Regions from separate parts of the Kocuria sp. UBA5001 genome, predicted to be linked through region 2. Evidence: riboswitches for the same ligand, from Rfam matches in the RefSeq annotation. Region 2 holds a riboswitch; each other region holds the start of a gene.

Region 1 (7,788 bases), on a different contig from region 2:
CCGTGCGACCCGCGCCCTCTCGGCTCCGTCTCAGCCCAGCTGCGCCCGAACCCCGGCGAGGTAGATGTCCACCCCGGCGAGGAACTGTTCGCGGTCGTCATGCTGCGCGAAGCCGCGGGCAATCGTGTTCAGGAACGGGAACTCGTGGGCGTCCAGGGCGAGCCAGGCGTCCGCGAACTCCTGCAGGTGCTCCTCCTGGCTCACCCCCTCCTCCAGGAACGCGGCCGGCATCTCGCGGATCTCGGCGCCGCTGCCCACCACGAAGGACAGCAGCCCGCTGGCGGCGTTGAAGCACTGCGCGCTCGTGAGCTGCATCCGCATGAACTGCTGGCCCATCGCCTCGAAGATGCGCAGGGAGTTGGGCTGCATGGTGGTGTCGCGCAGCAGGTACGCCCCGGCCCACTCGTGCGCCTGCAGGGTGTCGAACAGGGTGGCAGAGAGTGTTCGCAGCACCTCGAACGGGTCCTCCCGCACGTCGACGCCACTCAGGACGTCCGCGAGGATCGCGTTGGTCGCGCGGTCGAGCAGCTCATCGCGCCCGGTCACGTAGTGGTAGATCGCCCCCACACCCGTCTCCATGCGGGCCGCGAGCGCCCGGAAGGTCAGGGCGTCCTGGCCCGCCTCGTCGAGCAGCGCCACGGAGGCATCGACCACGGCGGGCAGGGAGAGGGCTGGCCGGCTCCCCCTGGGGCGGCCGCGGGTGCGCTTGGACTCGGGTGCTGGACTCATGGATTGCACTTTACCGAACCCCGTTCTAATATCGCAGCAGGTTGAAATTAGAACCATGTTCGAGAAAGGCTCACGCCATGTCCCACACCACCTTCGAGCCGGTGACCTCCCCCTCGCGGGAGAGCGCTCCGGCCACGATCGTCGGCAAGACGATCAGCCAGGCCTGGCTGCCGTTCGCAGCCCTGTGCCTCTGCTTCTTCGTCGAGATGGTGGACAACACCGTCCTGACCATCGCCCTGCCCACCATGGGCCGGGACCTGCACGCCTCCACCACCCAGCTGCAGTGGGTCACCGGCGCGTACTCGCTGATGTTCGGCTCCCTGCTGCTCACCTCCGGCTCCCTCGCGGACCGCTTCGGCCGACGCCGCGTGCTCACCGTGGGCCTCGCCGGTTTCGGCCTGGTCTCCGCCCTGGTCTGGCTGGTCCAGGACGCGGGCCAGCTGATCGCGCTGCGCGCCGTCATGGGCATGTTCGCCGCGTGCATGGCACCGGTGACCATGTCCCTGGTCTTCCGCCTGTTCGACGACGAGAAGGTGCGGATGCGCGCCATCTCGATCATGGTCATCATCGGCATGAGCGCGATGGCACTGGGCCCGGTCGTGGCCGGCGGCGCCCTGGAGTCCGTGAGCTGGCACTGGCTGCTGTTCGTCAACACCCCGATTGCCGCCTTCGCGATCCTCGGGCTGCTGTACGGGGTGCCCAAGGACACCGCCGAGGACCTGCACACCACGCCCCTGGACCTCCCCGCCGCACTGGCCACCATGGCCGCCATGGGCCTCGGCTGCTACGCACTGACCAGCGGCGTCGACAACGGGTGGACGTCTCCCGTCACCCTCGCCTGCTTCGTGGGAGCGGCCCTCGCCGTCGTCGTGTTCATCGCCCGGGAGCGCGGCGCCGCGCACCCCATGATCGACCTCGCCGTCCTCACGCGCCCCACCGTGCGCGGCGCCGCACTGGCCCAGCTCGGCAGCTCCGTGGCCATGATGGCGGCGATGTTCATGCTGATCCTGCACTTCCAGTACGCCCTGGGCTGGTCCCCCATGAAGGCCGGTCTCGGCAACCTGCCGTTCGTGGTCATGATGATCATCTCGAGCCCCATCTCCGAGAAGCTGATCGCGAGGTTCGGTCACCGCGTCACCTGCATGATCGCCACCGCGAGCGTGGTCCTCGGCACCCTGGTGCTGGCCTTCGGGGTGGAACACGGCTACTGGGTGCTCGCCGCCGGCATGGGCCTGATGGCCATGGGCCTGCGCATCATCATGACCGTGTGCGCCGTGGCGCTGATCGAGGCCATGCCCGAGGACCAGACCTCCATGGGCACCGCGCTCAACGACGTCAGCCAGGAGCTCGGCAACTCGCTCGGCACCGCCGTGGTGGGCACCATCCTCGCCGCGCTCGTGGCCAGGACCCTGCCGGACGGTCTGTGGTCCGCGGACTTCCTGGAGTCCTTCTTCCACGGCGAGCGCGTCATCTACCTGGTGGTCGCCGTGCTGGTGGCCGTGATCAGCGGCTACGGCTCTGCACCACGCTCACCAACTCCCACGCCGCGGACGAGCACTGAGCCCCGCCCCGCTGCGCCCGGCGTGCGACCTCCCGTTGCACGCCGGGCGCACGCCCGTCTGCCCCTTGACGGCCACGGTGTGAGCCGTGCTACGCTCTCGAACAACAAAGGATCAAGAGTCCCGGTATAAAGCTCTGGCTAGCCGGGCGGCAACCCTCCTGCTGTAGTGGGGTGCCCCAGATGACGATCCGGCCGTTGCGCAACCGCGTAATGGCAAGTACGGCGCTCGGAACTGGACCTCCGGCGTCAACGTCGGAGGTTTTTTCACATGTCCGCACCGTCGCTCGCACCGCAGCAGACCCCGGCCCGGCAGCAGGCCCCGGTGGCTGACCCGCCCACGGGCACGTCCTGGCTCGTGCGCCGCCCCCGGCGTTCCACGCTCGTGTCCTTCGAGGTGTTCCCGCCCCGCCCGGACGCGGACCCGGACACCGTGTGGTCCCACATCGACGCCATGGCCCAGGCCGGTCCGGACTTCTTCTCGGTCACACACGGGCACTCCGCTGGCACGGGTGTCTCCCGGGAGGCACTGCGCCACCTGCGCCGCACCACGAGCACCCCCGTGATGGCCCACTTCACGTGCGGCGGCACGGACCGCGCGGGCCTGGAACGCTCCGTGGAGCAGCTGCTCGACGACGGTGTTCGCGACCTCCTCGCGCTGCGCGGGGACCCGCCGCTGGGCAGCGGGCAGTGGGAGACTCCCCGTGGCGGGCTCGGCCGCGCCTCGGAACTGGTCTCGCTCATCCGTGACGTCGAGCGGCGCCGCTTCGGAGACGGCTACCGCCCCGGGACCCGGCCGCTGTCGGTGTCCGTGGCATGCTACCCCTCCCCCGCCCGTGGCCGGGACTTCGAGGCGGACCTGGCGTCCCTGTGGGAGAAGCAGGAGGCCGGCGCGGACTACGCGATCACCCAGGTGCTCTACGAGCCCGAGGACTACGCCCGCTTCCTGGAGCGCGCCCGCTCGGAGGGCATTCACATCCCGGTGGTCGCCGGGCTGATGCCGCTGAGCAACCCGCAGCGGTTGCGGCGGATGACAGAGATCACCGGCGTGGCCGTGCCGAAGCGGCTCACCGACTTCCTGGCGGCGGGCACCCCGGACGAGCTGCGCCGCCGCGGGATCGCCGCCACGCTCTCACTGATCGACGACCTGCTGGACCTCGGCTGCGCGGGCTTCCACCTCTACACGTTCAACCGCCCGGACGCCGCTCTGACCATCCTGGAGCACCTGCGCGTGCGGGACGCCGCCCGCGAGTACCGGGGCCGCAGCCCGGCCTCCTGAGCCGACGCCGCGGCGTCGCCGTCATCCTCCCGCCGCACCTCTCCCACTCCCTCAGGCCCCGCTCCGCGAGCCCACCCGCCCGCGGTCGCGGTATCGCACACCCTTTTCCCGCCCGCACCGGGCAGCCCAGCCCCGCACGTCACGCAGCAGGGCGGCAACCCGGCCCCGTCAGCACCACAGACGATCACCACCGACCGAAGCATCCACGCCACCAGGCATCGCATCCACCAGAGATTCACGAAGGAGTTCCCATGACTGCTCGACCCACCACCCCGTTCCCCACCGCCACCGTTCTCGGCTATCCCCGCATCGGCCCGGACCGCGAGCTGAAGAAGGCGCTCGAGGCGTACTGGGGCGATCCGGTCCAGCACCCTGCCCAGACAGTGCTGGACACGCTCGCCGCACTGCGGGAACGCACCACCTCCCGGCTCACGGGGCTCGGCCTGAGCGCCCCGGCCGCGGTGCCCTCCGAGGGCTTCGCCGTGGACCACGTGCTCGACACCGCCCTGGCCCTGGGTGCGGTCCCCGCCCGCTTCGCGGCGGACGGCTACCGTCCCGCCGCCCCGGACACCCCGCGCGGCATCGAACTGGTGACGGCACTGTCCCGCGGGACGGACCACCTCGAACCGCTCGAACTGACCAAGTGGTTCGACACCAACTACCACTACTACGTGCCGGAGATCGGCCCGGACACCCCCCTGAGTGCGCACCCCGAGAGTCTGGTGCAGCGTTTCGCCGCCACACTCGCGGCCACGGGCACGGTCACCCGCCCCGTCCTGGTGGGGCCGCTGAGCCTGCTGCTGCTCTCTCGTCCCGAGACCACGGACGACTCCGGCGTCCGCCCCCTGGACCGGCTCGAGGACGTCGTGGCCCTCTACACCACCCTGCTCTCCGCTCTCGCGGACGCCGGAATCCCGTGGGTGCAGCTGGACGAGCCCGCCCTCGCTGCGGACGGGTGGCAGCTGCCGCGCGCCGAGCTCGTGGCCGCTCTGGAGACCGTCTACGCGCGGCTGAGCTACCCCGCCCACCGGCCGCAGATCCTCGTGACCGTCGGCTACGGGGACGCCGGCGAGGACGCGCAGCTCGCCCTGGCCCGTACGGACGTGGACGCCCTGGCCGTGGACCTGGACCGCGGCGACGTCCCCGGCGAGGCCGCCCTGCGGGCGTGGGGCGAGCGCCCGGTCGTGGCCGGCGTGGTCGGCGGCCGCACCGTGTGGCGCACGGACCTCGCACGGGCCGTCCAGAAGCTGGACCTGCTGCGCTCCCGTGCCCACGGACCGGTGGCCGTGGGCACGGCGACGCCGCTGCTGCACGTGCCGCACGACGCCGCCCGCGAGACCGGGCTGGACCCGGCCGTGCGCGCCTGGGTGGCGTTCGCGGACCAGAAGGTCGGCGAGGTCGTGGAACTGGCGCGCGGCGTGGAGCAGGGATGGGAGACGGTGGCCGAGACGCTGCGCCACGACGCCGCCGTGCGCGAGGCCCGCGCGAACCACCCCGCCACGCACCGAGCAGAGGTCCGCGAGCGCACCGCCGCCGTGCGGGACACTGACCGCCGCCGGGACACCGCCGAGGCCCGCCGCGCCGCGCAGCACGAGCGGTTGCAGCTGCCCGTACTGCCCACCACGACCATCGGCTCCTTCCCCCAGACCGCGGAGGTCCGCACGGCCCGCGCCGAGCACCGCGCCGGGCGCATCACGGACGCGCAGTACACCGCGCGGATCCGGGAGGAGATCGCCCACACGGTGCGCGCGCAGGAGGAACTGGGCCTGGACGTGCTCGTGCACGGGGAGGCGGAGCGCAACGACATGGTGCAGTACTTCGCGGAGGCCCTGGACGGCTTCGCAACCACCCGCCACGGCTGGGTGCAGTCCTACGGCTCACGGTGCACGCGCCCCTCGATCCTGTTCGGTGACGTCTCCCGACCCGCGCCCATCACGGTGGACTGGACCTCCTACGCGGCGTCCCTGTCCGAGCGGCCCGTCAAGGGAATGCTCACGGGCCCGGTGACGATCCTCGCGTGGTCCTTCGTGCGCGACGACGCCCCCGCCGCGGAGGTCGCGGACCAGGTGGCGCTGGCACTGCGGGACGAGATCACGGACCTGGAGGCTGCCGGGACCGCGATCATCCAGGTGGACGAACCCGCCCTGCGTGAGCTGCTTCCGCTGCGTGAGGCGGACCGTCCGGAGTACCTGGACTGGTCCGTGGGGTCCTTCCGCCTGGCCACGGGCGGGGCGGCCACGGACACGCAGATCCACACGCACCTGTGCTACTCGGAGTTCGAGACGGTGCTGGGCGCGATCGACGGTCTGGACGCGGACGTCACCACCTTGGAGGCCTCCCGGTCCGGTTCGGGCATCGTGGATGGGCTCGCCGCCGCGGACTTCCCGCGGGATGTGGGTCCCGGCGTGTGGGACATCCACTCCCCGCGCGTTCCCACCTTCGAGGAGGTCGCCCAGCGCGTGCGCCACGCCGCCCACTCGATCGGCGCCGAGCGCGTGTGGGTCAACCCGGACTGCGGCCTGAAGACCCGCGGCTGGACGGAGACGGAGGCCGCCCTGGACCGGCTGGTGGCCGCGGCCGTCACGGTCCGCGGGGAGCTCGCGCGAGAGGGCGACGCCCCTGCCGACGCCGCCGCACGGGCCGTCCCCGGGGCGGGTCGCCCGGGTACCGAGCACCACGGGGACCCGCAGCACGACACCGACCGCGCCCGTTCGACCCACGCGGCGCCGGCCAGCGCGAGGGTCGGCGCCCCGAAGCGCTGACCCCGGGCCCGGCCCACGAAGCACACCGAGCACGATCCGCGGCCCCGCATCCCTCCGGGGCGGGGCCGCGCGGCACCGAGAAACGGAGAACGTCTTGAGCGACACCACAGCTCGCGCCCCGCTGGGGACGCCAATCGTCCAGCCCATCCACCACAGCGCGGCGTACGCGTTCGACTCCCTCGCGGAGGCCCGCGCGGTGTTCGCGCAGCGGGCCGGTGGGTTCACGTACGCGCGGACCGGCAACCCGAACGTTGCCGCGCTGGAGGCCGAGATCACTCGGCTCGAGCACGGAGAGTGCGCGGTGGCCACAGCATCCGGGCAGGCGGCGCTGGCGCTCGCGCTGCTGGCGCTGACCGGTCCCGCGGAGGACGCGCACGCCGTCGTGTCCTCGCGGATCTACGGCGGCAGCGTGGACCTGCTCACGGACACCCTCGCGGACACCGGACTCGAGGTGACCTTCGCGGACCCCCGGAACCCGCAGGAGTGGGAGGACGCGCTGCGGCAGGGGACCCGGGTGTTCCTGCTGGAGTCCATTGCGAACCCACTGACGGAGCTGCCCGAGCTCGAGACCATCGCGGAGATCGCCCACCGCCACGGTGCCGTGGTGATCGTGGACAACACCGTGGCCACTCCACACCTGTACACCCCCGCGGAGCACGGCGCGGACTTCGTGGTTCACTCGGCCACCAAGTACCTCTCCGGTCACGGCGGACCGCTCGGCGGTCTGCTCGTGGACGCCGGGCGCTTCGATCCCACCCGGGACCCGGAGCGCTGGCCGTGGCTCACCGAGCGGCAGCACCGGTGGGGCGACCGCTCCGCCGTGGAGGTCTACGGAGCGAAGCGTGCGCTGCTGGGCGTGGCCCGGTGCAAGTACCTCAACGACCTCGGCCCGTGCATGGGCGCCACCACCGCGCACGAGATCCTGCAGGGCATCACGACGCTCGGGGTCCGTGTGGAGCGCCAGTCCGCCACCGCGCAGCGGCTCGCAGCCACACTGTCCGAGCATCCGGCCGTGGCGCACGTGCACCACCCTCGTCACAACGGCCCACGCCAGGCCGAGCTGCTCGAGACCGGCGGCTACCGCGGTGCGGGCGGCGTGTTCTCCGTGGAGCTGCACGGAACCCCCGAGCAGGTGGAGCAGGCGGTGGATGCCCTGCGGCTCATCAAGCTGGCGGCCAACATCGGGGACGTCCGCACCCTCGTGGCGCACCCCGCAAGCATGACCCACTGCCGTCTCACCCCCGAGCAGTTCGCGGCGAGCGGCATCACCGAGAACACTCTGCGCTTCACCGTGGGGCTGGAGGACGAGGCGGACCTCACCGCGGATCTCTTCCAGGCCCTGTCCGTGATCGCCCCGGCCGAGGCGCCGCACGCGCACGCGTGACCGCGCGGCGTCGCCACCCCACCCGTATTCTTCAATCCGCAATAGGAGGACACCATGACCCGCCACGGACTCGCCA
Region 2 (7,788 bases):
CCGGTCCACCAGGGCCCGGTACAGCCCGCGTCCACGGTGCTCCTCCAGGCACGCGCCGCCCCAGAGCCCGGCGAAGTCAGTGTGCTCGAGGAACTCGATGCGCCCGGAACAGACCACCTGGCCGTCCCCGTCGCGTACCGCCCACATCTCGAACGACTCGGGGGCACTGCGCCACCGCTCGACCAGTTCGTCCTGCTGGAGCCGGATGCGTTCTGGCGAGTCCTCGAAAACCCGTCCTGCCAGGTGCTCCGCCTCCCGCAGCTGCGCCTCCCTGGCTGCCCGCTCCACGGCGTACCCCCGGAGGGGCTCCTGCCCGGCGAGGGCGGCGAGGACTGCATCCGCCTCACCCACCATGACCGTCTCGGGCTCCCCGAGAGCGAAACCGTGGTGCTGGAGTCGGCTCAGCAGGTGGGGCAGCGGGTCGTGCGACCGGGTCTTCCACGAGATGTGGTCCACGCGGGGGTCCGCCTCACATGTTGTGATCACGTGGGCGATCAGGTCGTCCAGTTCTGCCCCGCCCATCGAGAAGGGCGCGGAGGAGACGAAGGCCCGCCGCCGCGCCGGGAACACCCCGGCGAGCAGGGGTCCGAGACGCAGCACGTCGGGTGCGTCGAGCATCTCGGCATCACCTCGCAGCTGCGTGTCGTAGGCGTCGAGCAGTGTTCGGGTCCGCATGCGGGAGAGTGTGACACCGACCACCCCGCGTGGCAAGGCCTCCCCACCCCTGCGCATCCAGGCCACACGGCGGGATGGGACGGATGCTGCGCCGCCCGTCCCGCGCCGATCTCACGTCATCCGGGCCTCAGTCCGGCAGCACCGTCCGCAGCAGCCGACCCACCTGCGGGGTCTCCAGCAGGAAGCCGTCGTGCCCGCTCGGTGACGTGATGGTGCGCGCCTCGTGCTCACCGGGCAGTGAGGCCGCGAGCTCGGCGGACTCCTCGGGCAGGAACAGCCGGTCGGAGTCCACCGCGGCCACGAGCCACTCGCACCGGGTTCGCGCGAGGGCCTGCCGGAGGCTGCCGCGGCCGCGGGCGACGTCGTGGGACATCAGCGTCTCGTTGACGCTGAGGTACGCGTTCGCGTCGAAGCGCGCGGCAAGCTTCCCCGCCTGGTGGTCCAGGTAGCCCTCCACCCGGTAGCGGCCCCGGGTGCCCGGGTGCGTGCCCGCAGGGTCCTCCCGCGGCTGGGCCTCCCGGTCGAAGCGGGCGGCGAGCTCGTGGGCGCTGCGGTAGGTGATGTGCGCGATCCGGCGTGCCAGCCCAAGCCCCTCGACGGGGTGCGGGCCCGCGTAGTAGTTGCCGTGGCAGAACCGAGGGTCCTGCCGGATGGCGAGCGCCTGCGCGTGACCCCACGCGAGCTGCTCCGCACTCACGCGGGCGTTGGCGGCGATCACCGCGCACGCCGCCACCCGCTCGGGGTGGCACACGGCCCACTCCAGCGCGCGGGCACCGCCCATCGAGCCGCCCACAACAAGCCTCCATCGCCGGATCCCGAGCCGGTCCGCGAGCCGCGCCTCCGCAGCCACGGTGTCCCGCACGGTGATGCGCGGGAAGCGCGAGCCCCACGGCGTGGCGTCCGGGGCGAGGCTCGCGGGGCCCGTGCTGCCGTGGCAGCCGCCCAGGATGTTCGCACACACGACGAACCAGCGGTTGGTGTCGATGGCCGCGCCCGGTCCAATGAGACCGTCCCACCAGCCACCGGCGTCCGCGGCGGCACGGCGGCCGTCCATGTCGAAGGGCGCTGTGTCCCCATAGCCCACGGTGGTGCCGCGCGCCGCGTGCGAGTCACCCGTGAGCGCGTGCTCGACAAGCACCGCGTTGGAACCGTCCGGGGCCAACTCGCCCCACGTCTCGTACGCCAGGCGCACGTCAGGCAGCCGGAACCCGGACTCCAGGGTGAGCTCCCCGATTTCCGCGGCCCGCACCACACCGTCCCGGCGCACCGCCGGGTCCGTCTGCCTCACGGTCATGCCGAGGGCTCGGCGTCCGCGCCCGCACGCGCCGTCGAGCCACCGTCCGTGCCAGCGGCGGGGTCCGCGCCTGGCCCGGTGCGGGTGGGCGCGCTCGACTCCGTGGCGGCCAGCGCCGAGAAGCCCGCCTCGAGGTCCGCGAGGATGTCCTCGATCCCCTCGGTGCCCACCGAGAGCCGCACGAAGCCGGGCTCCACGCCCGCCGCGCGCTGCTCGTCCTCGGAGAGCTGCGCGTGCGTCGTCGACGCCGGGTGTATCACCAGGGACCGCACGTCCCCGATGTTCGCCACGTTGGAGTGCAGGCTCAGCGCGTCCACGAACGAGATTCCCGCCTCCTTGCCGCCCTCCAGCACGAAACCGAGGACGGAACCGGCTCCTCGGGGGGCGTACTTGCGAGCCCGCCCGTGCCACGGCGAGGACGACAGCCCCGCGTAGGACACCGAGCGCACTTCGGGGCGGGCCTCGAGCCACTCCGCCACCCGCTGGGCGTTGTCAACGTGGCGTTCCACGCGCAGTGACAGCGTCTCGATCCCCTGCTCGATGAGGAAGGCGTTGAACGGGGAGATGGACGCGCCCAGGTCACGCAGCAGCTGCACACGGGCCTTGAGCACGTAGGACAGGTTGACGCCGAAGGCTCCGCCCTCCCCCAGATCCCGCGCGTACACCAGGCCGTTGTACGTAGGGTCCGGTTGACTGAAGCCCGGGAACCGCTCCGGGTCCGCGCCGTAGTCGAAGCGCCCCGCGTCCACGATGAATCCGCCGATCGCCGTGCCATGACCGCCCAGGAACTTGGTGCCCGAGTGCAGCACGATGTCCGCGCCCCACTCGATGGGCCGCACCAGGTACGGGGTGGCCACGGTGTTGTCCACGATCAGCGGCACCCCGGCCTCGTGGGCGATCCCGGCAACGGTCTCCACGTCCAGGACGTCGTTGCGGGGATTGGGGATCATCTCTCCGAAGAACGCCACGGTGGAGGGCCGCACGGCATCCCGCCACTGCTGCGGATCGTCCGGGTCCGCCACGAACGTGGTCTCCACTCCCAACCGCGGCAGCGTGTGGCGCAGCAGGTTGTACGAGCCGCCGTAGAGGGACGGGCTGGCCACCACGTGCGTGCCCGCCCCGCCCAGGTTGAGCACGGCCAGGGTTGCGGCGGCCTGCCCGGAGGAGACCATCAGCGCCCCCACTCCCCCTTCCAGGGAGGCGAGGCGGTTCTCCACCACCTCGGTGGTGGGGTTGGTCAGGCGGGAGTAGATGGGGCCCATGTCCTGCAGCGCGAACCGGGCCGCGGCGGTGTGCGCGTCAGGGAACACGAAGGACGAGGTCTGGTGGATGGGCAGGGCCCGTGAACCCGTCACGGGGTCCGGGTTCTGCCCCGCGTGGATCTGCCGTGTCTCGAACGCCCAGTCCTGGGGGTTGTCGGGGGTGGGTGCTGTGCTCATGGCCATTCGCCTTCTCGGAAGGATCAGGGGCCAGGCGCCCGTCCGCACGGTGCCCGCACGAACGGGCGACCGGTGGCCCGCGCTTGCCGTGGGCGTCGGACGACGTCCCGGCCAGGTCTTCACCCAGGGCACCCCGCCGCGGTGGGAGGGTTGCCGGTCAGCAAGCTGGGGCTTGACGCTGACTCTCGTGACCTAGACCTCCAGTTTGGGAACCCGGCCGCTGCCACGTCAAGTCCGGTGTCCGCAGTGTTGCACCCGAGGATTTGGAGGCCCGTGTGACGGGTGCCACGATGACTGCATGAAGCTGGACCACGTTTCCTTCGCAGCACAGCCGGACGGCCTGGAGGCCACCACCGAACGCATCGCGGACCGGTTGGGGATCGAGCCGGTGAAGGGCGGGGTCCATCCCCGCTTCGGCACCCGGAACATGATCCTGCCGCTGACAGACCACCAGTACGTGGAGGTCGTGACCGTGCTGGAGCACCCCGCCGCGGACAAGGCGCCGTTCGGGCAGGCCGTGCGTGCACGTTCGGAGGCCGGCGGCGGCTGGCTCGGGTGGGTCGTGGAGGTCCCGGACCTCGCCCCGTTCGAGCAGAAGCTGGGCCGACCCTCCGCGCCAGGCGGCCGGATCTTCCCGGACGGCCGCCGCCTGGACTGGCACCAGATCGGCGTCAAGGGCCTGATCGCGGATCCGCAGCTGCCGTTCATGATCCACTTCGACTCCGCGGACGAGATGCACCCCTCGCAGGCGCGCCTCACGGACGTCAGCCTGACGGGCATGGAGATCGCCGGTTCCCCCGAGCGGGTGACGGACTGGCTCGGCGGCCCCGTGGAGGACGTCCTGCGCTCGGTGGACGTCACGTGGTCCGCTCCCCACGGCACGCCCGGTCTTCTGGCGGTCACCTTCGGCACGCCGGACGGGCCCGTCACCATCTGATCCGGGGCACCGAGCCCTCCGGGTTCGACGACGCCGCTCGCACGGCCCCGCGACTCGGTTCGTCGTCGGGGCGAGCCACGGGGGGCACCATGATTGCGGACCCCATCAGCCTCGCCCCCGGGCTGGTGCTCGCGGTGGCGCTCAGCCGCCCAGGAGCTGGGGCACCAGGAACCCCACGGCGTCCAGCAGGAAGTGGCAGAGCAGCAGCGGGGCGAGCCGCCCACCGCGGCGGTAGCACCACACGAACACGAGCCCCATCACCAGGTTGCCGAGTGCCGGACCGATGCCCTGATACAGGTGGTAGCTCGCGCGCAGCATCGAGGACACCACTGCCACCGTCCACCACGAACGCCCCAGCCGCCGCATCCGGTCCGCGAGGAACGCCACCACGATGATCTCCTCCACCAGCGCGTGCCGCAGGGCGGTGAGCAGCAGCAGGGGGACGGTCCACCACGTGGTCTCCAGCGTGGACGTGGTGATCTCCGCCGTGATCCCAAGCGCGCGACCGGCCTGGTAGAGGGCGAGCGTCCCACCGCCCATCAGGACGAACAGCACGAGGCCCCACGCGGCGTCGTGCCCCGGGCGCCGGGTGTCCACGCCGATGCAGTGCAGCACGGCCGGGATCCGGGAGGTGGTGCCCGCGAGCAGGTGCAGCGCGAGCGCCACGGGCACCAGGGCAAAGCAGATCCCGGTGAGCCGGCGCAGGGCATCCAGCACGGGCAGCGGGCTCAGAGGCTGGTTGAGCGTCGTGGAGCTCTCCGCGATCGACGAGCGCAGCGCCATCTCCGCGAGGTCCAGCACGGAGTACACGGCGGAGGCGCCCAGGGAGACCCCGAGCACCAGGAGGATCTGCATCCGCAGGTCGGCGCGGGGCACACGGGGCGGTGGCTCGAGGGAATCGGTCACCCCACCATTGTGCGCGCGGCGGGACCGGTGCGCGCGTCGGCAGTTCCCGGGAGCGTCCCGCCGCAACCGTGCGGGCACGCTGCGCCCCGCGCCGAGCACGCGCCCTCCCTGCCGCCGCCCCGTCGGTGGATCCGTTGTCGGGCGGACCCATCGTGAAGGTGGCCGTCGTCGGGTCCACCCGCGAGACGGCGCGCCCCGCCGTTCGGGTCGCTCCGTCGGTAGTGGGAAGCCATGCGCCCGAGCCCCGTCGCCACGGACACCTCCCCGCCCCACCGAGCCCTGCAGCCGGGGTGGCGTCGGCGGGATGCCCTGGGTGCCGGCGTGCTGGCACTGGCCGGCGTTGAACTGGTCTACCTCTCCGACTTCGTGCAGTCGGTCCCGTGGAAGGCGGACGTCGGGTGGGTTGCCATGGGCGCCGTGGTGCTGGCCGCCCCGCTCGCCTGGCGGCGTCGCTTCCCTGTGGCCGTGATGGTGGCGGTGTCCTTCGTGTACTTCGCGCTCGGCACGTGGGCCGGGATCGAGATGTACGCCTCCCAGGTGGTGCTGTTCCTGGGCTTCTACTCCGTGGGGGCCTGGTGCCCGGACCGCCCCCGCGCCACGTGGTCCCGCGCAGCCGTGGCCGTGGGGATGGCGGTGTGGCTGGGCTGGAGCACCGTGGACCAGTTCACGGATCCGAAGGTGGGTGAGCACGGCGTCAACGCCTACATGGCCATCGCCGCGATCCAGTTCCTCGTGAACATCGCCTACTTCGCCGGGGCGTGGGTCTTCGGCGACCGGGCGTGGAACGCGGCCATCGAGCGGCAGGAGCTCGAGGCCGCCCACGCCGAGATCCGGCAGCAGCAGGAGCGGCTTGCGGAGCAGGCCGTGAGCCTCGAACGGCTCAGGATCGCCCGGGAGCTGCACGACGTCGTGGCCCACCACGTCACGGCCATGGGCGTCCAGGCCGGGGCCGCGCGGCTGAGCATGGCGCGGGATCCCGAGGCCGCCACCGCACACCTGCGCGGCGTGGAGTCCTCGGCGCGTGACGCCGTCACCGAGCTCAAGACCATGCTCCACACGCTGCGCGACGGCGAGGAGGCCCCCGATTCCCTGCCCCGCCTCCCGGACCTCGACGCGCTCGTGGCGGAAGCACGGGCCATCGGTCAGCGCGCGGAGCTGCACCGCATCGGTCCCGAGCCGCATCTGCCGCCCCCGGCCCAGCTGGCGCTGTACCGCACCGCCCAGGAGGGGATCACGAATGCCCGAAAGCACGCCGGCCCGCGGGCCTCGGTCGCGGTGCGGCTGCGCACCGGGGCCGACCGGGTGGAGCTGGAGGTCAGCGACGACGGACGCGGCGGCCGCGCGGGGGCTCCAGCATCCGACAGCGCAGGCATGGGGGTGCCCGGCATGAGAGAACGGATCACCTCGGTGGGCGGCACCCTGGAGGCGGGCCCGAAATCCGGAGGTGGCTGGCTCGTGCGCGCCACCGTTCCCACCCGCAACGACCGGGAGAAGCAGCGGTGAGTCTGCGTGTGCTGCTGGTGGACGACCAGCCTCTGATCCGCGTGGGATTCTCCGCGATCCTCACCTCTCAGGAGGACATCGAGGTGGTGGGCGAGGCCTGCGACGGCCAGGAGGCCCTCGAGCTCGCCGCCGCCCTCGCACCGGACGTCGTGTGCATGGACGTGCAGATGCCGCGGCTGGACGGCATCGAGGTCACCCGTCGGCTGCTCGCCGCAGGCTCCCGCGCTGCGGTGCTCGTGCTCACCACGTTCGACACGGACGAAGCCCTGTTCGCCGCGCTCTCCGCCGGGGCCTCCGGGTTCCTGCTCAAGTCCGCCGGACCGGAGGAGCTGATCCAGGCCGTCCGGGTGCTGGGGCGCGGGGACGCCCTGCTGGATCCGCTCGTTACGCGCAAGGTGCTGGCCCGCACCGCGGGGGCGTCCGCACTGGCCGGGGAGACGACGCCGCCCTCCCCCGCTCCGGCGGGCGACGCCGCGGCACCTGCCCCGGGCTCGCCCGCCCGGGAGCGCGACGCGGCGACGTCGTCACCCGGTGCGCCCGGTGCCGTGGCCGGGACGGCAGCGCGGCCAGGCGAAGACGCTTCCCGCGCGGGGCTCACTACCCGGGAGACCGAGGTGCTGACCGCCATGGCCCGGGGGCTGTCCAACGCGGAGATCGCCCGCGAGCTGGTGGTGGGCAGGGCCACGGTGAAGACCCACGTGTCCAACGTGCTGCAGAAGACGGGCGCCCGGGACCGGGTCCACGCGGTGATCTGGGCCTTCGAGCACGGGCACTCCGGCACCTGAGCGCACGGCCCGCCGCGGACGGAACCCGTGCCCGGCTCCGCCCGCCGGCGGAGGTGGTCACGGCGCGGAAGATCCACCCCGAGGGGGAGGTGGACGCGCCCGGGCCTTCCTAGGCTCGGACCATGATCACAGTGAACGGGGTGAACAAGTCCTTCGGGTCGGCGCACGTGCTCAAGGATCTGACCTTCAGCATCCGCCCTGGCCTCATGACGGGGTTCGTGGGCGGCAACGGCGCGGGCAAGACCACCA
Region 3 (7,788 bases), on a different contig from region 2:
ACCCCGCCCGCGAGCACGCCCTGCACCTGCTCTATGTGCTCCGCGAGCACCACGGCACGGGCGCGGGACAGGCCCTGCTCGACGCCGTTCTCGGCGGGGAGCCCGCGCAGCTGTGGGTCGCGGAGGCCAATCCACGCGCCATCCGCTTCTACGAGCGCAACGGGTTCCGGGCGGACAGCGCCTCGTTGACCGATCCCGGGCTGGAGGACCTGCGCGAGGTCCGCATGGTCCGGTGAGACCGCGGACGACGTCGCTCCCCGCCACCCACGCGCGGCACGGGACCGTGCGGCGTCGTCGTCAGACCCCCGCGCCCACGATCAGCATGGTCGCCCCGAAGACCACCCCGGAGACCACCAGCACCACGGTGGTGTAGCCGAGGATGTCCCGGATCTTCAGCCCGGCGATCGCCAGCAGGGGCAGGGCCCAGAAGGGCTGGATCATGTTGGTCCACTGGTCGCCGTACGCCACGGACATGATGATCACGGAGGGGTCCACGCCCAGGCGGGCGGCGGCGTCGAGGAGGATGGGCGCCTGGATGGCCACCTGGCCGCCGCCGGAGGGGACGAAGAAGTTCACGAGGCCCGCGGAGAGAAAGGCCAGGAAGCCGAGGGTCTGGGGGGAGGCGACCTCCACGATGGAGTCCGAGAGCACCTGGATGAGCCCACTGGCCGTCATGATTCCCATGATCCCGGCGTAGAGCGGGAACTGCAGCAGGATGTCTCCCACGTTGGATGCAGCGTTCTTGACGAGCGCCATGACCTCGAACGCGTTGCGGGAGAGCAGGAAGATCAGCGCCAGGAACATCCAGTTCACAATGTTCAGGGTCACGGTGCCGCCGCCGGTGAAGTGGATGACCAGGTAGGCCACCAGGGCGAGGCCCACGAGCAGGGTGGGGATGCGTGAGGCGTCGAGGCGGTCGGCGGGCACTTCCACCTCGGGGGTGGCAATGCGCTGGTCGGACTCGGCGAGCGCGTCTGCGGTCACCGCGTGACTCGCGGGCACGGCCCGAGGCGCCACGAGCCACAGGGCGAAGGCGACGAGCACCACGGTGGCCACCGTAGCCGTGATGTTCCACCACGAGAACGTGGTCTGCGAGATGGGGATGACGTGGCCCACCTGCTTCTCGATGAACGAGCCGGGAGTTGCCGCGGTCAGCGGCCCCGAGCCCGAGTAGCCCATGTGCCACACCACGAAGCCGGAGAAGCCGGAGGCCACGAGCATGGGGAAGCTCACCGGCCTGCCGCGGCGCGAGAACTCGGCGGCGACCTCGCGCGCGAGCAGACCGCCGACCACCAGGCCGAAGCCCCATGTGATCAGTGACGCCACCGCAGCGATCACGAACACGAACACGTAGGCCGCAAGCGGCGACCGCGGGATGCCGGCGAGTCGTGCGAGAAGCGCCCGAACCGGCCGAGTGCTCGCCAGGGCGTGGCCGAGCAGCAGCACCAGCGCCATCTGGGTCATGAACTCCAGCAGCCCCGAAAGTCCCGTCCCCCACCCCATGACAACGGTCACTGGGCCGGAGTCGGTCAGGACCAGTGCCATGACCGCAACCACCAGTGTCAGGACGATCGCGAAGATCAGCGCGGAGGGGATGAACCGCTCCACCACGTAGTTCACGGGCTTCATGGCCCGGGCAAGCACGGGGTCGGCGGTCGCCGCAGGAGTTGAGGAACGGTCGGGGGAGCTCATGGCGGGCCTCTTCTTCGTTGAGGAGGGTTGACGGGTAGGCGCCGACGACGCGTGCCGGGCTGGTACCCACAGCCCGGTGGCGCGAGAGCTGGACTCGGCGGTCACGGGCGGGCAGGTCCCGGCCCCCGGCGGGGACACTCGGGGCGGACAGGAGCCTCGCGGGTGCGGCGAGGGGAGCCGGCGGACCGACTCCCCTTGTCACGATGGGCTGATGCGTGCTGGGTGGCTCAGCGGCTCAGCAGCAGGGCCTCGCCCTGCCCGCCGCCGCCGCACAGGGACACGGCAGCCTTGCCGGAGCCGCGGCGGGCGAGCTCCATGGCCGCGTGCAGCGCGAGCCGTGCGCCGGAGGCACCGATGGGGTGGCCCAGTGCGATCGCGCCTCCGTGGATGTTCACCCTGTCCATGTCCACGCCGAGGTCCTTCACGGACTGCATGGACACCGCCGCGAAGGCCTCGTTGATCTCGATGAAGTCCAGCTCCGAGACGTCCCAGCCGGAACGGGAGAGCGCGTGCTCGATCGCGTGCGAGGGCTGGGAGTGCAGGGACGTGTCCGGGCCGGCCACCTGGCCCGGACTGCCCACCACGGCGAGCCACTCCAGGCCGTGCTCCTGCGCGTAGCCGCGGGTGGTCAGTACCACTGCCGCGGCGCCGTCGGAGATGGGGGACGAGTTGCCCGCGGTGATCGTGCCGTCCTTGGTGAACGCGGGGCGCAGCTTGCCGAGCCCCTCCGCCGTGGAATCGGGACGGACGCCCTGGTCCTCCGCGACGGTCACGGGGTCACCCTTGCGCTGGGGGATCTCGATGGGTGCGATCTCCTCCGCGAACACGCCGTCCTGCTGGGCCTTGCCTGCGAGCTGGTGGCTGCGCGCCGCCACCTCGTCCTGCTCCTGGCGCCCGATGTGCCGTTCCGTGTTGCCCGTCTCCGTCAGCTCACCCATGGCCACGCCCAGCGCGGAGTCCACCAGGCCGTCGTGGGCCAGGGAATCGGCGAGGGTCATGTCCCCGTAGGACTTCCCCTTGCGGGCACCCAGTGCCAGGTGGGGTGCGTTGGTCATGGACTCCATGCCACCGGCCACCACCACGTCCGCCTCGCCCGCGCGAATCATCCGGGCAGCCTCCGTGACGGCCACCAGCCCGGAGAGGCACACCTTGTTGAGGCTCATGGCGGGCACGCTCATGGGCAGCCCGGCGGCCACGGCGGCCTGCTTCGCCGGGTTCTGGCCGTTGCCCGCCTGCACCACGTTGCCCATGTAGACGTGGTCCACGTCCTCCGGGGCTACCTCGGCCCGTTGCAGCGCGTGCTTGATGGCGTGCGCCCCCAGGTCCACGGCGCTCTGGGACGCGAGCGCTCCCAGCAGCTTTCCCTGCGGGGTGCGGGCCCCGTTGACGATCACGATGTCGTTGGCGTTCTCGGTCACTGTTCCTCCTGAACGGGTACGGAATCGGGGGTGACGTCCACCAGATCCACCCGGTAGTTCGCTTCGGTCTTTTCGGCCACTTCGTCCTCGCTCACCCCTGGGGCCAGGGTGCGCAGCACGAGCCCGGCGTCCTCGACGTCGAACACGCACAGGTCCGTGATGATGCGGTCCACCACGCCCACACCGGTGAGCGGGAGGTCGCACTCGTGCTTGAGCTTCGCGGAGCCGTCCTTGGCCACGTGCTCGGTGAGCACCAGCACGCGCGGCGTCCCGGCCACGAGGTCCATGGCGCCGCCCATGCCCTTGACCATCTTGCCGGGAATCATCCAGTTCGCCAGGTCTCCCGTCTCGGAGACCTGCATGGCGCCCAGGATCGCCATCTTCACGTGCCCGCCGCGGATCATCCCGAAGGACGTGGCGGAGTCGAAGATCGCCGCGCCCGGCTGCAGCGTGATGGTCTGCTTGCCGGCGTTGATGAGGTCCGGGTCCTCGTCCCCCTCGTACGGGAACGGGCCCATGCCCAGCACGCCGTTCTCGGACTGCAGCACCACGCTCACCCCGGGCGGCAGGTTGTTCGCCACCAGGGTGGGGATGCCGATGCCCAGGTTCACGTAGTCGCCGTCGGCCAGTTCCGACGCCGCGATGGCCGCCATCTCGTCGCGCGTCCAGCTCATGCCGCGTCCCCTTCCGTGCGGCGGCCCGCGGTGGGCCGTTCTTCCGCGCCGCTCTCCGGCGAGCGCCGGTCCTCTGCCGCGCGCACGACGTCGCCCTCGGGCCTCGGCCGCGTGGTGCGCTGCTCGATCTCCTTGGGCACCCCGGAGTACCGCACCACGTGCTGCACGTACACGCCGGGGGTCACGATGTGGTCCGGGTCCAGCTCGCCGGGAGCCAGCACCTCCTCGACCTCCGCGAACGTGACCTTCCCGGAGGCCGCGCACACCGGGTTGAAGTTGCGGGAGGTGCGCCGGTAGACCAGGTTGCCGTCCGTGTCCCCGCGCCAGGCGTGCACGAGCGCCACGTCCGCCACGATCCCGCGCTCCTGGACGTAGGTGCGCCCGTCGAACTCGGCGGTGGGCTTGCCCTCGGCCACGGGGGTGCCCACCCCGGTGGCCGTGTAGAACGCGGGGATCCCTGCCCCACCGGCGCGCAGCCGCTCCGCGAGGGTGCCCTGCGGAGTGAACTCCACCTCCAGCTCGCCCTCCAGGAACTGGCGCGCGAACTCCCTGTTCTCCCCCACGTAGGAGGCGAGCACCGTGGAGACCTGGCGGTTCTCGAGCAGCAGCCCGAGTCCCTTGCCGTCCACGCCCATGTTGTTGGAGACCACGGTGAGGTCTTTGACGCCGCTGTCCCGCACCGCCTCGATGAGGTCCCGCGGGATGCCGGAGAGACCGAACCCTCCCACCGCGAGGGTCATGCCGTCCCGCAGCGTCTCGGCCAGCAGGCCGGTGACGTCGTCCCTGAGTTTGGACATGGCCGCCCTTTCCGGATTGTTCCGTGTGATCTGCCTCTCACCCTAGGAAGGGTTCACATCCTGGTCAAAGAAATCCGTGGTGCGTCGCGGAACGAGCCACATTCTGGAAAACTGGCGGTTGATCGTCCACATCGTGGACAAGCGGGGCCTGGCGGGCAGAGGAGACGGCGATGGCGAGAGCGGCGGAGCAGCCGGGCGGCGCGGAACGGGCGCGGGCGACGACGTCGCGGGCCGCAGCGACGTCGGGCACCCAGGTGGTCGGACGGGTCGCCGCGGTGCTGCAGGCCGTGGCCGCCGCGGGAACCGCTGGCACCGCCGAGGTCGCCCGCAGCACGGGGCTCACCCGCCCCACCGCCCACCGCCTGCTCACCGCACTGGCCCACGAGGGACTGCTCGACCGGGACGACACCGGTCGCTGGGCGCTCGGCTTCGAGCTGACCATCCTGGGGGCGGTGACCGCTCAGCGCTACCCGGCGCAGGACCTCGCCACCCCGCACCTGCGGCGCCTCGCCGAGGCCACCGGCGAGTCCGCGTTCTTCTCCGCCCGCCGCGGGGACGAGGTGATCTGCCTCGAACGCGCCGAGGGCTCGTTCCCCGTCCGCTCGCACGTCCTGCACGAGGGCCTGCGACTGCCCCTGGGCGTCGCCTCCGCGGGGCTGGCCATCCTCGGCCACCTCCCGGACGAGCAGCTGGAGGGCGCGCTCGCCGCCACCCGCGAGCGCCGCAGTGAGCTCGGCCCCCAGCACGACGACGCCCACGTCCGCGGTCTCGTGGCCCAGGTCCGCGAGCACGGCTGGTCCCTGAACCCGGGGCGGATCGTGGAGGGCTCGTGGGGCATGGCCGCCGCGGTCTTCGACGCCTCCGGCCAGCCCCGCTACGCGCTGTCCCTCACGGGGATCGAGTCCCGCTTCCGCCCGCCGCGGCAGCAGCAGCTGGGCACCGCGCTGCTGGACCAGGCACACAGGCTCAGCACGGCACTGCGCACGGGCCGAGCGACGTCGTAGCCCGCCCCGCACGAGGCTCGCACACGGCCCGGGCGACGTCGTCGTCCGCCGAGAGTGCGCCACAGGCCCGCCATGATTCGCCCGCCCACCTCCGCGTGCTGTTGGATGGAGGGGCAACCATCCAGAGCGGCCGAGAGATCTGGCTCGTCGAAGCCGCAGCAACCGGATCACCCCCGGTGCTAATGCCAGAACCGATGGAAAGGACGCACCACCCCATGCCCCACAACACCGACCGCATCCAGACCACCCACGTGGGCTCGCTGCCCCGCACGCCCGAGCTGCTGGAGGCCAACAACCGTTTCCAGGCGGGCGAGATCGACCTCCCCCAGCTGGGCGAGGCGCTCGACGAGGGGGTCAAGGAGATCGTGCGCACCCAGCGCGAGATCGGCATCGACATCGTCAACGACGGCGAGTACGGCCACACCACGTCCGGCGCCGTGGACTACGGGGCCTGGTGGAACTACTCGTTCCACCGCCTGGGCGGGCTGACCCCCACGGACGAGGACCGCTGGAACGACGCGGAGAAGCACCGCTCCAGCCCGGGGCACATCGTGCTCACGAGCTTCCCCGACCGCCGCGACCGCGAGCGCTTCCGGGACGCCTACGAGGACCCCACGGCGGGCGTGCTGGCGCACCGCAACACGGTCTCGCAGCCCAAGATCACGGGCCCGCTGACCTACACGGGTCAGGAGGCGGTGGCCGGCGACATCCGCCGCGTGAAGGACGCGATGGCACTGAACGGGGCCACGCAGGGCTTCGTCGCCGCACTGTCCCCCGGCTCCTGCGCCCGCGTGAAGAACGAGTACTACGCCACGGACGAGGAACTGGTCTACGCCTGCGCGGACGTGATGCGCGAGGAGTACAAGGCCATCGTGGACGCCGGGCTGACCGTGCAGATCGACGACCCCTCGATCGCCGAGTCCTGGGACCAGATCAACCCGGAGCCCACGGTGGAGGACTACCTGGACTTCACCCGGCTGCGCGTGGAGGCCCTGAACCACGCCCTGCGCGACCTGCCGCAGGAGCAGATCCGCTTCCACCTTTGCTGGGGCTCGTGGCACGGCCCGCACACCACGGACCTGGAGCTGAAGTACCTCGTGGACCTCATGCTCACCATCAACGCGCAGGGCTACAGCTTCGAGGCGTCCAGTCCCCGCCACGGCCACGAGTGGAAGGTCTGGGAGGAGCACAAGCTGCCCGAGGGCAAGGTGGTCTACCCCGGCATGGTCTCCCACTCGACCAACGGCGTGGAGCACCCGGAGCTGGTGGCGCAGCGCATCGAGCAGTACGCCTCGGTGGTGGGCCGCGAGAACGTCATCGCCTCCACGGACTGCGGGCTGGGCGGGCGCTTGCACCCGCAGATCGCGCTCGCGAAGCTCGGGTCGCTCGTGGAGGGCGCGCGGATCGCCTCGCAGCGCCTCTTCTGAGCCCTTCCGCCTCTTCCAGCACCGACGACGACGCCGCGCGCGCCGTCACGCGGGCCCGACACCTCCACGGAGTGCCGGGCCCGCGGTGCATGGTGACCCCGCCCTGCCGGGACGTCGCGGGCGTGGCCGTGCCGGTGCGCGGAGGTGACGTGCCGCCAGGGAAGCCTCGCGACGACGCCGTAACATATACGATTTTATACACGACATGCGTGACCGGGCTCACACGCATGCGTACACTGCCGTTTCAAGACCAATCGGTCGGTTATTGCATTCAGGCCCCTGCCTCTGGCACCGCGGACGCCGGTCCGAAGATTCTGGAGATCCACCATGGCATCAACCACCACAGCGCCCGCGCAGGGCCACACCATGAGCCGCGAGGAGCGCAAGGTCCTCGCGGGCACGCTCGTGGGCACCACCATCGAGTGGTACGACTTCTTCATCTATGCCCAGGCCGCCGCGTTCATCCTGGCCGCGCACTTCTTCAACCCGCTCACCGCCGAGAACCCCCAGTTCGGTCAGATCATCTCGTGGGCGACCCTGGGCATCAGCTTCCTCTTCCGCCCGCTGGGCGCGATCGTGGCGGGGCACATCGGCGACCGCTTCGGGCGCAAGGTCACGCTCGTGATGACCCTGTTCGGCATGGGCGCGGCCACCACGCTGATCGGCCTGCTGCCCACGTACAGCCAGATCGGCATGGCGGCACCCATTCTGCTGATCCTGCTGCGCATCCTGCAGGGCTTCTCCGCCGGCGGTGAGTGGGGCGGCGCGGCCCTGAT
Region 4 (7,788 bases), on a different contig from region 2:
GGTCAGGGACTCGGCGAGCGGGGCCTCCGTGATGCCCTCGACCTCCATGCGGTCGGTGCGGGACCAGCCGAGGTCCGTGTGCACGGTGTCCAGGGTCTCCGCGGCGAACAGCGAGCCGGGGCAGGCTCGGGAGATGTCCTCGAGCACGGGCAGCGCCTGGGCCACGTCGAACACGCTCGCCTCCAGGATCCGTTCGGTCCCCGGGTCGTAGATCACCGCGCCGTTGGAGCAGATGACCACGCCGACGTCGTCGAGCTGCTCGTGCAGTGGGTGCAGCCAGCGCGAGGGGCGCCCGGTCACAAAGACCACCTGGATCCCGGCGTCCCTCGCGGCGGTGATGGCCGCGACGGTTCGGGGCCGGAAGCGGAAGTCGTGACCGAGCACCGTCCCGTCCAGGTCGCTCGCGATCAGACGGACGGGCGGTGCGGAAAGCCCCGTGTGCTCCGGCACGCGCGCTCAGGCCACTTCGTAGACGGGCGTGAGGAACGCCCGCCCGATAGCGTGCGTGAAGAGGTTGAAGTTCACCACGGCGGGGCTCGAGGTCTCGTCAACTTCCAGCTCGGCAACGTCCGCCGCGGTCACGCAGATGATGTAGCGGTGCGGGCCGTGGCCCTCGGGCGGGGCTGCACCCAGGTACTCGTCCGTGCCGCCGTCGTTGCGCTGCGTCACGGCGCCCTTCGGGGGATTCGACGCCGCCCCGGTCGCCAGTTCTGTCACGTCCGCAGGGATGTTGGACAGGCACCAGTGCCAGAACCCGCTGGGGGTGGGGGCGTCCGGGTCTAACATCGTGACCACGTAGGACTTCGTGCCCTCCGGGGCGCCGCTCCAGGACAGCTGCGGGGAGATGTCCTCTCCACCGGCGCCCATGACCCCGGAAACCTGGGGCATGGCGAACGTGGCGCCCTCGGTCACGTCCGTGGACGTCACGGTGAACTCGGGGAGCTCAGGCAGGTCGGCGTAGGGGTGGCGGTCGTACATGACGGTGTTCCTCTCGTCGTGCGGATCGGGCTTCTGATGACCGGGCGGGGCGGAGCCCAGCGGTGTGGGGCCCGCACACGGTGCGCTCTGGTGGGCCTGGCGGGTCAGGAGGTGACGGGCAGGTCCTCGCGCGTGGGCAGGTCCGCGCCGGCCCGGGAGACAGTGACCCCGGCGGCGGCCGCCGCGTAGAGCAGCAGCCCGGTGACCTCGTCGGCACCCAGCTCCTCCAGGGACGTGACCGCGGAGGCACCCAGGATCTCGCGGTCCGCGAGCGCGGAGAGCAGCGCCGCCATGAAGGAGTCCCCTGCACCCACGGTGTCCGCGACGGTGACGTGCGCGGCCGGGACGGACACGCCGTCGCGCCCGGTGCCGCGGCTCACGGCCCACGGGCCCTGGGCGCCGCGGGTGACCACCACGAGACGGGGCCCGGCCTTGAGCCAGGCGCGCGCGGTCTCCTCGATGCTGCGGTGCGGGTAGAGCCACAGCAGGTCCTCGTCCGAGGCCTTGACCACGTGTGACAGCGCAACGATGCGCTCCGCCCGGGCACGCGCGTCGGAGGAGTCAGGGATGATCGTGGGGCGGCAGTTGGGGTCGTAGGAGACCAGAGCGGTGCGCTGCGCACGCTCCACGGCCTCGCCCACGACGGTGGCGCCGGGTTCGAGCATCGCGCCGATCGAGCCCACGTGCAGCAGCGAGGTGCCGTCCAGCAGCTCGTCGATCCGCGCGGTGTCCACGTCCAGGGACCAGTCCAGCTGGAAGTCGTAGGTGGCCGCACCGTGCTCGTCCAGGTTCGCCTGGGCCACGGAGGTGGGGCGGGCGTCCGCTTCGAACGGCAGCGCCACACCGTTGCTGCGCAGGTGCTCCACCACCTGGTGGCCGTAGTCGTCCTGCCCGTAGCGGCCCAGGAACTGGACCTCCTGGCCCAGCCGGGCGAGTCCCACGGCCACGTTCATGGGGCTTCCGCCCACGTGTGCGCGGGGTTCTGCGCCGCTGCGGGACACCACGTCCACGAGGGCCTCGCCGATCACCGTCAACATGGCACCACGGTAGCAAAGGGGGTGCGCGTGACCCGGCTGCGGAGGACCGCACACACCGGCACGACATGTGCGGGGCGTACGTCCACGACGTCGCGCTCGGGCGGCGGCGTCATCCTGCGGCACAGATCGGGGCCGCCCCCGCGGACCCGTAAACTGGGCGGCGACGAGCAGCGCCGCTCACGAGGCGCGCCACCCCGCCAGTCCGCGCACTGTCGCGCGACTCCAAGACGGCCCGGACGACGACGTCCCGGGCCGAGGAAGAAGGTTGCTCATGAGCGCCACCTGGTCCGAACGAGAAGCCCTCGCCGAGCAGCTGGTCCCCCTGGTGGGGCAGCTCCACCGCAACAACAAGGTCGTCACCACCGTGTTCGGGCGCTCCCTGGTGCACAAGTCCGTCACGGACATCATCAAGGTCCACCGCTTCGCGCGCCGCATCCTGGGCGAGGAGCTGCCCCTGGACAGGACGGTGGAGATAGTCGTGGCCCTGGGCGGCCTGGACCTGGGCGCCTGCAACGTGGACGTCGCCAAGCTGTACCAGGGCTTCACGGACTCCGGTGCCACGGACCTGGCCGCTCACCTGCGCGAGGCGCTCGCCCCCGCCGTGGGCCAGCACGGCAGCAACGACGCCGAGACCCGGGACGTGGTGCTCTACGGCTTCGGCCGCATCGGCCGGCTGCTCGCGCGCATTCTGCTCAACCGCAACGACGGCACGGGCCTGAACCTGCGCGCCGTCGTGGTGCGCCAGAAGCCCGGAAACGACCTCGTCAAGCGCGCCTCGCTGCTGCGCCGCGACTCGGTGCACGGCTCCTTCGACGGCACCATCACGGTGGACGAGGAGAACAACGTGATCACTGCCAACGGCGTGCCGATCCAGTTCATCTACGCGAACTCCCCCTCGGAGATCGACTACACCGAGTACGGCATCCACGACGCCCTGGTGGTCGACAACACGGGCGTGTGGCGTGACGAGGAGGGCCTTTCCCAGCACCTGCAGGCCAAGGGCGTGGGCAAGGTGCTGCTCACCGCCCCCGGCAAGGGCGACATGAAGAACATCGTGTGCGGCGTCAACGACAAGGACATCTCCCCGGAGGACACCATCCTCTCCGCGGCGTCCTGCACCACGAACGCGATCACCCCGGTCATCAAGGTGCTCAACGACGAGTACGGGATCGTCCAGGGACACGTGGAGACCGTGCACTCCTACACGAACGACCAGAACCTGATCGACAACTGGCACAAGGGCGACCGCCGCGGCCGCTCCGCCGCCATGAACATGGTGATCACCGAGACCGGCGCCGCGAAGGCCGTGGCCAAGGCCCTGCCCGTGATGCAGGGCAAGCTCACGGGCAACGCGATCCGCGTTCCCACCCCGGATGTGTCCATGGCCATCCTGAACCTCCAGCTGGAGAACGCCCCGGCGGACAAGGACCAGGTCAACGCGTTCCTCAAGGACATGTCCCTGAACTCGCCCCTGCGCAAGCAGATCGACTACGTGGACTCCCCGGACGTCGTGTCCACGGACCTCGTGGGCTCCCGCCGCGCCGGCGTGGTGGACGGTCTCGCGACCATCGTGAACAACAGCTCCGTGGTCCTCTACGTCTGGTACGACAACGAGTTCGGCTACTCGTGCCAGGTGGTGCGCGTGATGGCCCGCATGGCGGACATCTCCATGCTGCAGCTGCCCTAGCAGGCCTCCCGGGGCGCTGCCCCGGCACAACGGCGCCCGGTGACCTCCCCCCGCGGAGGGCCACCGGGCGTCGTCGTCGGTGGCGTGTCAGGAGGTCGCGGAGCCGCGGACCTCACCGATCGCGTTGACCCCGAACATGGGCGTGCCGTTGACGCGGTGGTCCCCGACGATGCGCGCCTTGTAGATCACCGGGTTGTGCGTGGCGACGGTGCGGGCGTTGCGCCAGAACCGGTCCAGCGCCTTGGAGCAGGACACCGCCGAGGCACCCAGGACGTCGAAGATTCCGTCCGTGACGTCCTTGACCAGCCCGGGAACCACCACGTGCGCCTGGGCCACGGCGAGCTCGCACGCGTTCGTCAGCTCCTCGGGATCGGTGATTCGGGGCTCCTGGCCGAGCACCCCCACGGCGGCGTCGACCTCGCGCGCGGCCTGCAGCACGATCGCCCGCGCGGCGGCCGCCTGGGCACTGAGCTCGCCCACGCGCTGCAGCACCTGGGGGTCCTCACGGGTCACCGCGCCGTTGCCCGTGTTGAAGCCGCGGGTCCTGGCACGCACCAGGTCCACGGCGGCGGTCGCGGCGGCCCCCGCGATGCCCGCCTCCACCGAGAGCAGCACCAGCTGGAAGACCGCGGTCTCCTGCGTGCTGCGCCCGTCCCTGTTCCGCACATTCTCCGCAGGCACCACGACGCCGCGGAAGTGGGTGGTGCCCGTGCCGGTGAGCTGCTGGCCGAAGCCGTCCCAGTCGTCCACCATCTCCACGCCCTCCCAGTCGCTGCCCACGAGCGCGTGGGATCGGGCCTGCTGGCCGGGGATCTGCGCGGTGACCTGGATCCAGTCCGAGAAGATCGACCCGGTCGAGTAGTACTTGGTGCCGTTGAGCTCCCAGCTGCCGCCCTGCTCCGATCGGGCCAGGCTCGTGGCGGCGGTCCCCAGCGCGGCGCCGGAGCGTTCGGTGGCGGCGTTGCCCACGGTCTCGCCCGCGGCAATGCGCGGGAACCATACGTCCGCCTCGCCCGCACCCAGGCTCGCGAGGAAGCCCAGGTGGGAACGGTAGACGTGGGCCACGCTGGAGTCCGCGGCGGCGAGCTCCACGAGCAGCTCCACCGTCTGCGCAAGCGTGGCGCCGTAGCCGCCCCGGGCCACCGGCAGGGTCAGCGCCCCGAACCGCAGCGCGTTGAGCCACCCGAAGCACTCGAACGGCAACTCGTGGTCCTGCTCGCGGGCCACCGCGCGCGCGGCGATCCGCGCGAACACGGGGCGGAAGACCTGCAGCAGCTCCTGCGTGGGGATCTCGCCCGCGGGCGGGAACCCCGTGGCGCGGTCGCTGTCCGCGGAGCCGCCGGGAACGCCGCCCGCGAATGCCCCGGGGACGACGCCGCCGGAGCGGGTGCTTCCCGTGCCGAAGGCCCCGGCGGCGGCGGCCTCCCGCAGCGCGGTGGCTGCGGCGACCTCCTGCGCCACCTCCCGTACTGCGCTCTCGCGGGCCCGGGTGCGGGGGGATTCGGTGGTCTGGGTGGTGCTCATGCGCTGACGGCTCCCTGCGTCGGATCCGCGCCGCGCGCCGTGCCCCTCGGCCGGGACGCGCCCGGGACCGTGCGGCGGCGCGGGCCTCCCCCGGGCGACGTCCGCGCACGCGGGGCGCGGACGTCGCCCACCGCGGGAGAGGCGACGGTCACCGAACCGGTCAGCGGAGCATGGCACTGTCCATCGGCCGTGGTGGGAGCACCGGCCCGTGACACGGGCGGTTGCTGCGGCGTCGACGAGCCACGTCTCTCGGCCGCTCTGGATGGCGTTACGTGCTCAATCCATCACGCGGGCCGCGAGGGTGTCAACGCGCGTGTCCTCCCGTGACCGGCTCAGCCCCGCCAGAAGCTCGCAACCGCCACGTTCAGCGCCAACAGGTCCCCGGTGTGGACGAGCTCGCGAGCCGAGTGCATCGACAGCAGCCCCACGCCCACGTCCAGCGTGCGCATCCCCAGCCGGGTGGCCGTGATGGGTCCGATGGTCGAACCGCACGGGATGTCGTTGTTCGCCACGAACTCCTGGTAGTCGATCCCGGCGTCCTCGCAGATCCCGGCCCACAGCGCGGCACCCACGGCGTCCGTGGTGTAGCGCTGCTTCGCATTGATCTTCAGCAGGGGCCCGCGACCAGGTTCAGGCGTGTTGACCGGATCGTGGTGGCCTTCGTAGTTGGGGTGCACCAGGTGCCCGGCGTCCGAGGAGAGGCACACGGAGCCCGCGATCTCCCGCAGGTGCTCCTCCCGCGACTGCCCGCGGGCGGCCGCGATGCGTTCCAGGACGTCCTCGAGGAACGGTCCGCCCGCGCCCGAACGGGTCTCGGAGCCCACCTCCTCGTGGTCGAACGCTGCCAGGATGCTCACGTGCGGGGCGGCCTCGAGCTCCTCCACGTGCTCGGTCATGGCACGCAGTCCCGCGTACACCGAGGTCAGGTTGTCGAGCCGCCCGCTCGCGAGCAGGTTGGACTGCGCTCCGATGAGCTCGGGAGCCTGGGTGTCCGCCACGGTGATGTCGTAGCCCAGAATGTCCTCGGGCGCCACAGTCCCAAACGCCTGGTCACCGGCCGACGACGACGCGTGCGTGGCCTGCGCGAGCACCGCCAGCACGTCCGCGTCCTGCGCGTCCCCCACGCCCCACACGGGCTGGGTGTGGCGCTGCTTGTCGAGGGTGAGGGCCTCGTTGGCGCTGCGGTCCAGATGGATGGCCAGCTGCGGGATCCGGGCAACGGGCCCGGTGGCGCTCAGCACCTCGCGGGGCCCGTTCTCCCCTCGTACCACGAGACGCCCGGCAAAGCGCAGGTCCCGGTCCAGCCATGAGTTCAGCAGCGCGCCGCCGTAGACCTCCACCCCGGCCTGGTACCAGCGGTGGGAGACGGTGGTGGGGCGGGGCTTGAGCTTGAAGCCCGGCGAGTCGGTGTGGGCGCCCAGCACGCGGTAGCCCGCGCCGGCCGCGGCACGGGACGGCAGCACCCAGGCGATCAGGGCGCCATCGCGCACCGCGTAGTAGCGGCCCCCCGAGCCTTCCGGCCAGGCCTCGGCCTCCGAGAGGCGCGTGAACCCGGCGCCCTCCAGCGCGGCGGCGGCCGTGGCGACGGCGTGGAACGGGCTGGGCGAGGCGGTGACGTACTCCCCCAGACCACGCGCGAAGGCGGTCTCCGGGGCGGAGCCCGTCGCGGCGTCGGCGGCGGACGGGGAGCTCACGGGCGATCTATTCGTCATGGACCCCAGTGTAGGAGGGGCTCTCCGGGCGGCCCCGGTCCGCCGGGGGCGCCAGCTGCGGCTGCCCCTGCGAGGTGCGCGTGTCCAGCACGCCCACGTAGCGCCCCTCGGCGTCGCGGACCGAGTAGGGGCCGTACTGCGGCGGCAGCGTCATGTAGGTCTGGGTGATGGGGTTGAGCACGTAGGCGGCCATGCCCGAGGAGTCCGCGGCGATCGCCGCGGGGCGGGCGTGCAGGTCGGGCATGCGCGGCGGTGCCGGCGGCGGAGGGAGGATCACGGTGCGCGTCACGGCCAGCGCCGGGCGACGGCGCACGAGCCAGAACACGATCGCCAGGTACGCGCCGTTGAGGATGACCTCGAAGACCACGTCCGAGGGGCTGCCGGAGGTCTCGTTCATGTCCGCGAGACCGACCATGCCCATGGCGGTGACCACCATGTTGTTCACCGTGTGCAGTGCGATCCCGGCCTCCAGGCCGCCCGTGCGCCACGTGACGACGCCCATGGTCACGGCCATGATGCCCACGGAGACCTGACCCCACACGTCGTAGGTGTGGCCGAGCACGAACAGCGGCACCGGAAGGAGGATGGCCCAGGCCGGGTGCTTGAGCCAGCGGCCGATGGTCTGCGCCAGATAGCCGCGGAAGACCAGCTCCTCGGCGGTGCACTGCAGGGGCACCACCACGAGCCACAGCACCACGAGCCACCCGAAGCCCGGTGCCAGTTCGAGCTGCGGGACGCCGCCGCCGGTGGTCATGTCCAGACCGATCCCCACGGCGTTGACCACCACGTACACGGCCGCCGCGGCCCCGAGGCACGTGAGCAGCCACCTCCAGCGGATGCGTCCGGCCAC

What was found. A riboswitch is a leader RNA that binds a small molecule or an ion and turns the genes downstream of it on or off. The one in region 2 is predicted to bind S-adenosylmethionine.
Region 1: linked by a shared signal. The riboswitch ahead of B3G12_RS10295 (methylenetetrahydrofolate reductase) and the one ahead of B3G12_RS00530 (bifunctional o-acetylhomoserine/o-acetylserine sulfhydrylase) in region 2 are both predicted to bind S-adenosylmethionine.
Region 3: linked by a shared signal. The riboswitch ahead of B3G12_RS08820 (cobalamin-independent methionine synthase II family protein) and the one ahead of B3G12_RS00530 (bifunctional o-acetylhomoserine/o-acetylserine sulfhydrylase) in region 2 are both predicted to bind S-adenosylmethionine.
Region 4: linked by a shared signal. The riboswitch ahead of B3G12_RS10195 (acyl-CoA dehydrogenase family protein) and the one ahead of B3G12_RS00530 (bifunctional o-acetylhomoserine/o-acetylserine sulfhydrylase) in region 2 are both predicted to bind S-adenosylmethionine.

The regions. Positions count from the first base shown of each region.
Region 1 is NZ_DGYR01000017.1:1,304-9,091, reverse strand. Features, by position in the region: gene B3G12_RS10305 (TetR/AcrR family transcriptional regulator) at 31-729, opposite strand; gene B3G12_RS10300 (MFS transporter) at 807-2,420, shown strand; SAM riboswitch class IV at 2,401-2,516, shown strand; gene B3G12_RS10295 (methylenetetrahydrofolate reductase) at 2,559-3,566, shown strand; gene metE (5-methyltetrahydropteroyltriglutamate--homocysteine S-methyltransferase) at 3,818-6,328, shown strand; gene B3G12_RS10285 (aminotransferase class V-fold PLP-dependent enzyme) at 6,423-7,712, shown strand; gene B3G12_RS10280 (cystathionine gamma-synthase) at 7,767-7,788, shown strand, end outside.
Region 2 is NZ_DGYR01000001.1:106,090-113,877, forward strand. Features, by position in the region: gene B3G12_RS00520 (GNAT family N-acetyltransferase) at 1-675, opposite strand, end outside; gene metX (homoserine O-acetyltransferase MetX) at 803-1,969, opposite strand; gene B3G12_RS00530 (bifunctional o-acetylhomoserine/o-acetylserine sulfhydrylase) at 1,966-3,408, opposite strand; SAM riboswitch class IV at 3,483-3,601, opposite strand; gene B3G12_RS00535 (VOC family protein) at 3,707-4,345, shown strand; gene B3G12_RS00540 (CPBP family intramembrane glutamic endopeptidase) at 4,487-5,251, opposite strand; gene B3G12_RS00545 (sensor histidine kinase) at 5,483-6,754, shown strand; gene B3G12_RS00550 (response regulator transcription factor) at 6,751-7,539, shown strand; gene B3G12_RS00555 (ABC transporter ATP-binding protein) at 7,662-7,788, shown strand, end outside.
Region 3 is NZ_DGYR01000013.1:198,924-206,711, reverse strand. Features, by position in the region: gene B3G12_RS08850 (GNAT family N-acetyltransferase) at 1-236, shown strand, start outside; gene B3G12_RS08845 (short-chain fatty acid transporter) at 298-1,692, opposite strand; gene B3G12_RS08840 (acetyl-CoA C-acetyltransferase) at 1,920-3,110, opposite strand; gene B3G12_RS08835 (CoA transferase subunit B) at 3,107-3,784, opposite strand; gene B3G12_RS08830 (CoA transferase subunit A) at 3,781-4,581, opposite strand; gene B3G12_RS08825 (IclR family transcriptional regulator) at 4,752-5,585, shown strand; SAM riboswitch class I at 5,700-5,786, shown strand; gene B3G12_RS08820 (cobalamin-independent methionine synthase II family protein) at 5,801-7,012, shown strand; gene B3G12_RS08815 (MFS transporter) at 7,340-7,788, shown strand, end outside.
Region 4 is NZ_DGYR01000016.1:11,686-19,473, forward strand. Features, by position in the region: gene B3G12_RS10175 (HAD-IIB family hydrolase) at 1-450, opposite strand, end outside; gene B3G12_RS10180 (YbhB/YbcL family Raf kinase inhibitor-like protein) at 457-978, opposite strand; gene B3G12_RS10185 (carbohydrate kinase family protein) at 1,083-2,015, opposite strand; gene B3G12_RS10190 (glyceraldehyde-3-phosphate dehydrogenase) at 2,287-3,702, shown strand; gene B3G12_RS10195 (acyl-CoA dehydrogenase family protein) at 3,790-5,226, opposite strand; SAM riboswitch class I at 5,404-5,495, opposite strand; gene B3G12_RS10200 (M18 family aminopeptidase) at 5,559-6,938, opposite strand; gene B3G12_RS10205 (CPBP family intramembrane glutamic endopeptidase) at 6,928-7,788, opposite strand, start outside.